DNA from 2 places in the Marinomonas dokdonensis genome. Region 1 is predicted to be linked to the other one. Evidence: predicted binding sites of a transcription regulator. Region 1 holds the regulator's gene; the other holds the start of a gene.

Evidence for each region. The regulator FliA, encoded in region 1, starts transcription of late flagellar genes. The targets are predictions, from matches to a motif close to CTAAAGTTNNNNNNNNNNCNGCCGATA.
Region 2: a site for FliA is predicted at 1,535-1,561, ahead of flgK (flagellar hook-associated protein FlgK). Genes of this name have one in related genera too.

Annotation. Positions count from the first base shown of each region.
Region 1 is NZ_JBRAND010000001.1:475,355-478,782, reverse strand. It holds gene flhF (flagellar biosynthesis GTPase FlhF) at 33-1,340, shown strand; gene ACUM5Y_RS02270 (RNA polymerase sigma factor FliA) at 1,442-2,179, shown strand; gene ACUM5Y_RS02265 (chemotaxis response regulator CheY) at 2,235-2,615, shown strand; gene ACUM5Y_RS02260 (protein phosphatase CheZ) at 2,625-3,407, shown strand; gene ACUM5Y_RS02255 (chemotaxis protein CheA) at 3,420-3,428, shown strand, end outside.
Region 2 is NZ_JBRAND010000001.1:606,217-609,644, reverse strand. It holds gene ACUM5Y_RS02875 (flagellar basal body P-ring protein FlgI) at 1-536, shown strand, start outside; gene flgJ (flagellar assembly peptidoglycan hydrolase FlgJ) at 545-1,510, shown strand; gene flgK (flagellar hook-associated protein FlgK) at 1,611-3,428, shown strand, end outside.

The DNA.
Region 1 (3,428 bases):
AAGAAAAATAAACTGGAAGGATTGAAGTATTCATGCAGATTAGGCGGTTTCGAGCACCTGACATGCGGCAAGCGATACGGAAAGTACGCGATGCGGTAGGCCCTGACGCGGTCATTTTGTCAAATCAGCGATTGCCTACTGGTGAAATTGAAATTGTTGCCGCGTTAGACTATGACGGATCATTGCCTTCTAGTATGTCGTCTAACAAATCGGCAAAACCTGAGCCTACTTCCCTTAATCGAGATGTGCCGAGTCAAGAGAGAGCGCGTCCGAGTGATGATTATTTAGAACGCATAGAGCGTGCTAAACAGCAAAAAATGGATAAAGAAGCCGTGCCTGCAACCTCTAGCAGCAAGCCTTTATTCGATATGCCTGATTTGCCCCCTGATTATCAAGACCCTTCCGTAGAAGAAGCTCTTTCGCTTCGTAACCAGCAAGACGCAAAACAGCTTAAAGACATGGAACGTGAGCTATTACGCGTTCGTGAAATGCTAGAGCAAAGTCAAAGCTTGGTACAAGCGAGTAGTGGTGCGAAAGTGGATCCTATTGAAGCTCAAGCTCGAGATAAATTAACTCGCTTGGGTTTATCAGACTTTGTTATTTCTCGTCTGCTTGATGATATTGATCTCAAAGGTCGAGAAGATGATTGGAATCGTTTGCTAGCCCATTTGGCTGACTATATTCCTGTACGTTCTAGCGCCTCTGAGTTAAAAGGTTGTATCGCTTTTATGGGACCAACTGGGGTCGGTAAAACAACCTCTATTGGTAAAATTGCCGCTCAGCATGTGCTGAAGCATGGGCCAGACAGCGTTGTTCTTGTGACAACAGATACCTACAGAATTGCAGCTCATGAACAATTGCGTACCTTTGGGCGTATTTTGAACGTAGCGGTGGAAGTCGTCAGCGAATATTCTGACCTAAATGAAGTGTTAGCGAAATACGCGAATTATTCTTTAGTGTTGATTGATACGGCAGGTATGAATCCAAGAGATTCCAATTTAGAACGCCAATTGCTGATGATGAAACGAGCCCGTGCAAATGTTAAAAAACTCTTGGTTTTACCCTGTACAAGTCAGCGCCAAGTGCTAAAGACAGTTATCGATGTTTACTCACAGATCCAGCTTGATGGCTGTGTGCTGAGTAAGCTGGATGAATCGGCTTCATTGGGTGAGGCGATTAGTGTGGTAGTTGAAGAAGGTTTGCCTGTTGTATATATTGCAGATGGACAACGTATTCCAGATGACATCGAACCTGCCCGTGCCCATAATATTATTAGCCGAGCAGTTTATACGGCAGAACACTATAACCAATTGTATGGGGCGCTAAAGTACGGTAGTTAGTAAAGTTATGTTACTACCGAACACACAGTAGCGGACTATGTAGTAAGGTTGTGTAAAGCCATGAAAATTATTTGTGACTAAAAGGTCGTTAAGACTCATTTATGCAGAGTAAAAACGGATATAACACCTATAACAAAAAAGCTACCGTCTCGGTTGACGCAATCGTAGATCAATACGCTTTTTTGGTGAAAAAAATCGCCTTCCACCTATTGGCCAGATTGCCAGACAGTGTGGATGTGGACGATTTGATTCAAGCGGGCATGATGGGACTTATTGAAGCCTATAAACGTTTTGAGTCTACCAAGGGTGCTAGTTTCGAAACTTATGCCGGCATACGTATCCGTGGTTCTATCATGGATGAAGTGCGCAAATCCGACTGGGCGCCTCGCTCTGTGCGACGTAATGGTCGAGCGGTAAATAACGCGATTAAAGAGTTAGAAGCTAAAACCGGCCGTGATGTAACAGATTTAGAAGTGGCTGCTCACATGGGGATAGGTATCGACGAATACCATGATATTTTACATTCTTCCATGTCGAGCCAATTGTTTAGCTACGAAGAAATGCTAGATTCAGATGCCAGTAATTTAGATACGCCTGTTTCTAGCCATGAAAATACACCTTATTCATTAACGGAAGATGATGGTTTTCAGGTGCAATTGGCCAAAGAGATTGATGGCTTACCTGAACGTGAGAAAATGGTTCTTTCGCTTTATTACAATGATGAGTTGAACCTTAAAGAAATTGGTGCTGTATTAGGCGTCAGTGAATCAAGAGTTAGCCAAATCCATAGCCAGGCGGCTATGCGATTAAGAAGCCGATTAAGTGATTGGCAGGATTAAATTATGAGTTGTGAAAAATTACCTTTAGGGTATGGAGGTTGCATTGGATAAGAATATGAAAATCCTGATTGTTGATGACTTCTCTACGATGAGACGAATTATCAAGAATCTGTTAAGGGATTTAGGCTTTACCAACACGGTAGAAGCGGATGATGGTACCACTGCATTGCCTATCCTTCAGGCTGGAAGCATAGACTTCCTAGTAACTGACTGGAACATGCCTGGTATGACAGGGATCGAATTGCTACGTGCCGTTCGAGCAGACGAAAAACTGAAAAGTACCCCAGTACTTATGGTAACCGCTGAGGCTAAGCGTGACCAGATCATTGCAGCGGCGCAAGCTGGTGTGAACGGTTACGTTGTTAAACCATTTACGGCTGTTGCTCTCAAAGAGAAAATTGAGAAGATTTTTGAACGCATAGACGCGACGAAGTAGGGGCGGCAAATGTCAGGTAAATTGGGGTCTGAAATAAGCGAATTTGAAAGCCTAGTAAAAAACGGTGCCACAGATCTTGTTAATCATCTTGAGGCAGGCGATTTTGGTAGTGCGATTAAAATCATCCAAGAGCTGAGTGAAGCTCGACATAAAAGTTTTTATAACGAAGTTGGATTCTTAACGCGTAGCTTGCATGATGCCATTCGCGATTTTCAATTTGATTCAGCAGAACTTGTAAATAAAGATGATGATTCAGCAACACGCATTACGGATGCCTCGGATCGACTCAACTATGTCGTTGAAATGACCAGTGCGGCGGCCAATAAAACCATGGATATGGTAGACGATAGCGTACCTGTTGCCAGTGAATTGCAAACTCGTGCGAAAGAGTTGCGCAAAGACTGGGGACGCTTAATCCAACGTGATCTAACTCCCCAAGAATTCCGTGATTTATATAAGCGTATCGATGCATTCTTAGCTTATACAGATGACAGTGCTACCACACTGCACTCCAATCTTAATACGATTTTACTTGAGCAAGGTTACCAAGACCTTACCGGACAAGTGATTACCAAGGTGAACGGTTTAATCCATGATGTGGAAGAAAAACTGGTTCATTTGGTCGCTGTGGCGGGTCGAGTAGACAGTATTTCTGGTATGGAACATACGGTAAAAGAGAAAAAAGTCGATGACACGCGTGGACATGGTCCAGCGATCAATATTGCAGACAACCCAGAAGTACTTAATAACCAAGATGAAGTCGATGATTTATTATCGAGTTTAGGTTTCTAAAAGGGGCTGAGGATGAGTTTC
Region 2 (3,428 bases), 130 kb from region 1:
ACCTCAATCGTCCTGATTTTACAACGGCAAGGCAGGTTTCTGAAAAAATTAACGGTTTACTAGGGCCGGGTGTGGCAAAAACACTTGATGCTACGTCCATTCGAGTGACGGCTCCTCGTGATCCGAGCCAAAGGGTGACCTTCTTATCCATTCTTGAAAACCTGGAAGTTGAGCTCGGTGAAGAGCGCGCTCGCATTGTTATTAATTCAAGAACAGGAACCATCATCATAGGTCAGCATGTGAAGGTTTCCCCTGCAGCGGTGACTCATGGTAGTTTAACGGTAACCATCAATGAAATTCCTCCCGTTGTTGGCCAAGATGGAACGGTAACAGGTGGACAAACCATTCTGGCACCAAGAGCTGGGCTCGAAATTGATGAAACCAGTGGTCATATGTTTGTGTTTGATCCAGGTGCTTCATTGAATGATATTGTTCGAGCGGTCAATCAAGTGGGCGCTGCGCCTGGTGATGTGATGGCCATTCTTGAAGGATTGAAGCAAGCTGGGGCTATTAACGCGGATCTTGTGGTGATATAGGGTTAGCCATGAATACAGTACCTTCCAATGAATTTTATGCGGACTTTTCTTCGTTATCAGCGTTGAAAACGAAAGCACAAAAGGATCCTGATAGCGCCCTTAGGGAAGTCACCCAGCAGTTTGAATCTATTTTCATCAACATGCTGCTTAAAAATATGCGTAGCACCAATGAAGCCATTGGTGGCGGTTTGTTTTCCAGCGCTCAGACCAAACAGTATCAAGAGATGATGGATTCTCAGATGGCTCAAAGTTTGGCTAAATCGGGAGGGATTGGTTTATCTGAGGCGCTGATTCGACAATACCAACAAACTTCACCAGAGAGTTCGACAAGCCAAAGTCGACAAGACGACACGGATTTTCTTAATCAAGTTGCCAAGCAAGATTTAGCTCGTATTCAGGTGTTAGCAAAACAAGCCTCAATGGACTTTATAAGTTCAGTTCAAGAGGACAATAATATTACTGCTCAGACTGAGGCTGCTAGTGCACCATCGGCGTTGTCTGTGGTGTTTGATTCACCTGATGAGTTTGTTGATTCCTTGTGGCCCCATGCCCAAGCGGCCGCCCAGAAAATAGGCGTTGACCCTAAAGCGGTTTTAGCCCAGGCAGCATTAGAAACTGGCTGGGGGAAATACCCGATTGCCAAGGAAGATGGTGCTGCCAGTTTTAATCTCTTTGGCATTAAGGCAGATAACCGTTGGCAAGGGGATAGGGCGGTTGTAAATACCTTGGAATATCGTGACGGGGTCGCTAAGCGCGAAAAAGCAGCGTTCCGAGCTTATCAGTCTTTTTCTGAGAGTTTTGACGACTATGCCCGCTTTCTACAAACAAGTGAGCGTTATCAAGAGGCTTTGAGGGTAGGAGAGAATGCCACAGCATTCACTCAATCTTTGCAGCATGGGGGCTATGCTACTGACCCTCAGTATGCGCAAAAAATTAATAATATCATGTCGAGTGAGTGGTTTAAGCGTTTGTAACCTGCAGGCTCTCTTACATATAAAGTAAAGTTTTCTGGCTTTTGGCCGATAGTAGGAAATAAGTAATTATCCTATCTAAATATTCGCAATGAGGTGAGCAATGGGCTCAAATTTATATGGTATTGGTCTGTCTGGTTTGCAGTCGAGCAATGCCCGTATCAACACCACAGGCCAAAACACGGCCAATGTAGACACGGAAGGGTACAGTCGTCAAAAGACGAACACTTCCAGCTCTCACTTGGGTGGTGTGGAAGTCCGTGATACGACTCGCCTTGTTGATAACATGATTAATAGCCAAGTAAGAGCTGATACTTCGAACCACTCTTACTATGATACCTACAATAATATGATGTCACTTTCTGATGGCTTGTTAGCTGAAGACAGTGTTTCGTTGAATAATTACCTAAACGATGCTTTTAAAGCTCTGCAAGCGGTTAATAATGACCCCGCATCGCCTGGTCTACGTAATCTTGCTCACTCTAGTTTGGGAAGCTTAGTCGAGCAATACAAAGTCTTATCTAGCATGACCGCAGACCAGAGTCGCGCCGTAGACAATCAGTTAGAAGCATCATTGAAAGATCTAAACTCCCTTACCAAGCAGGTTGCCCATTTAAATGACCAAATCTTGCGTCAAGAGAGTAATTCATACTCGCCTGCAAACGAGCTGAGAGACCAGCAGGAATTATTGGCGGTGAAAATAGCTGAGTACATTGATACTGAAACCCAGTTCAATGATGAAGGCGTAATGAGTATTTCTTTGGCGAATGGTCAACCCCTTGTTCTGGATCGTCTTGCCCCTGAATTAGAAATGGCGCCAGACCCACTAGACCCAAAAAGAATTAAGTTAACAGTCGATTTAGGCCGCCACGAGGTGGGGATTAAATCGGAAGACTTAGGCGGGTCCATCGGTGCCCTAGTGGATTATCGACGTGACTTCTCTATTGATACAGACCGCACATTAGGCCAAAGTGCCATTTCGATAGCCGATGCTATGAATCAGCAAAATGCTCTGGGACTTGATGCCAATGGTTTGTTTGGCCGTGATCTTTTCTCTTTCGCCGATATTAAAATTCAAGCGGATAAGGCCAACACAGGAAAAACAGCCGATCTTGAAGTGCGCGTATCGCCAGGTAATTCTGCCAACATCCTTAAAGATACATATGAATTGATCAAAACCGGTGACAACAGTTTCTTGGTACAAACCTATGACTTGAATGGTGAGCCTTCAAGGCGTTCGGTGAATCTCGATGTGAGTGCTGCACCGGATAAAAATGGCTTCTACCAAGTTGCAGATTTGGGTGTTGATGTGAACTTTGGTGATTTAAGCGATTATGAGATTGGTGATACTTTCCAATTCTCGCCAACTCAAGGTATGGCATCTAGCTTTCAATTGGCAGCAAAAAATGGCGATGACATAGCGCTAAGCGGCCCAATGAATGTTTATACGGATTCTGGCAATTTATCAGAGGCGAAAATTTCTCTGAGTTCAGTGACTAATACAGACCCAGATAGCTCAGCGTTTGCGTCCAGTCGTGGCTTGTACCCAAATGCACCCCATAGTATACATTTTATGTCGAACAATGAGTTTCAGGTGCGTGATGCAAACGGTGGTGTTTTGGCGTCTATTGATAATGTACAAGATTATCAAAACTTACTTGAACAAGCGGGGTTAGCAGAGAAAGCTGGCTTTGACGTATCCTTATCTTCTATGCCGATGGCAGGAGATGTTTTTTCTATGGATATGGAAAATATTGGCGTTTCGAATAACTTTAATGGATTACTGTTAGGCGAGTTGCAGAATGAAAATTTAGTCGCTGGTCGCCAATCCATTTCTGAAGCCTTCTCAGATTTGGTGGCGCAAGTTGGCAGTAAGTCTGCTGAATTGGAAAGTAATGCGAAATCCAGCGAAATAATCATG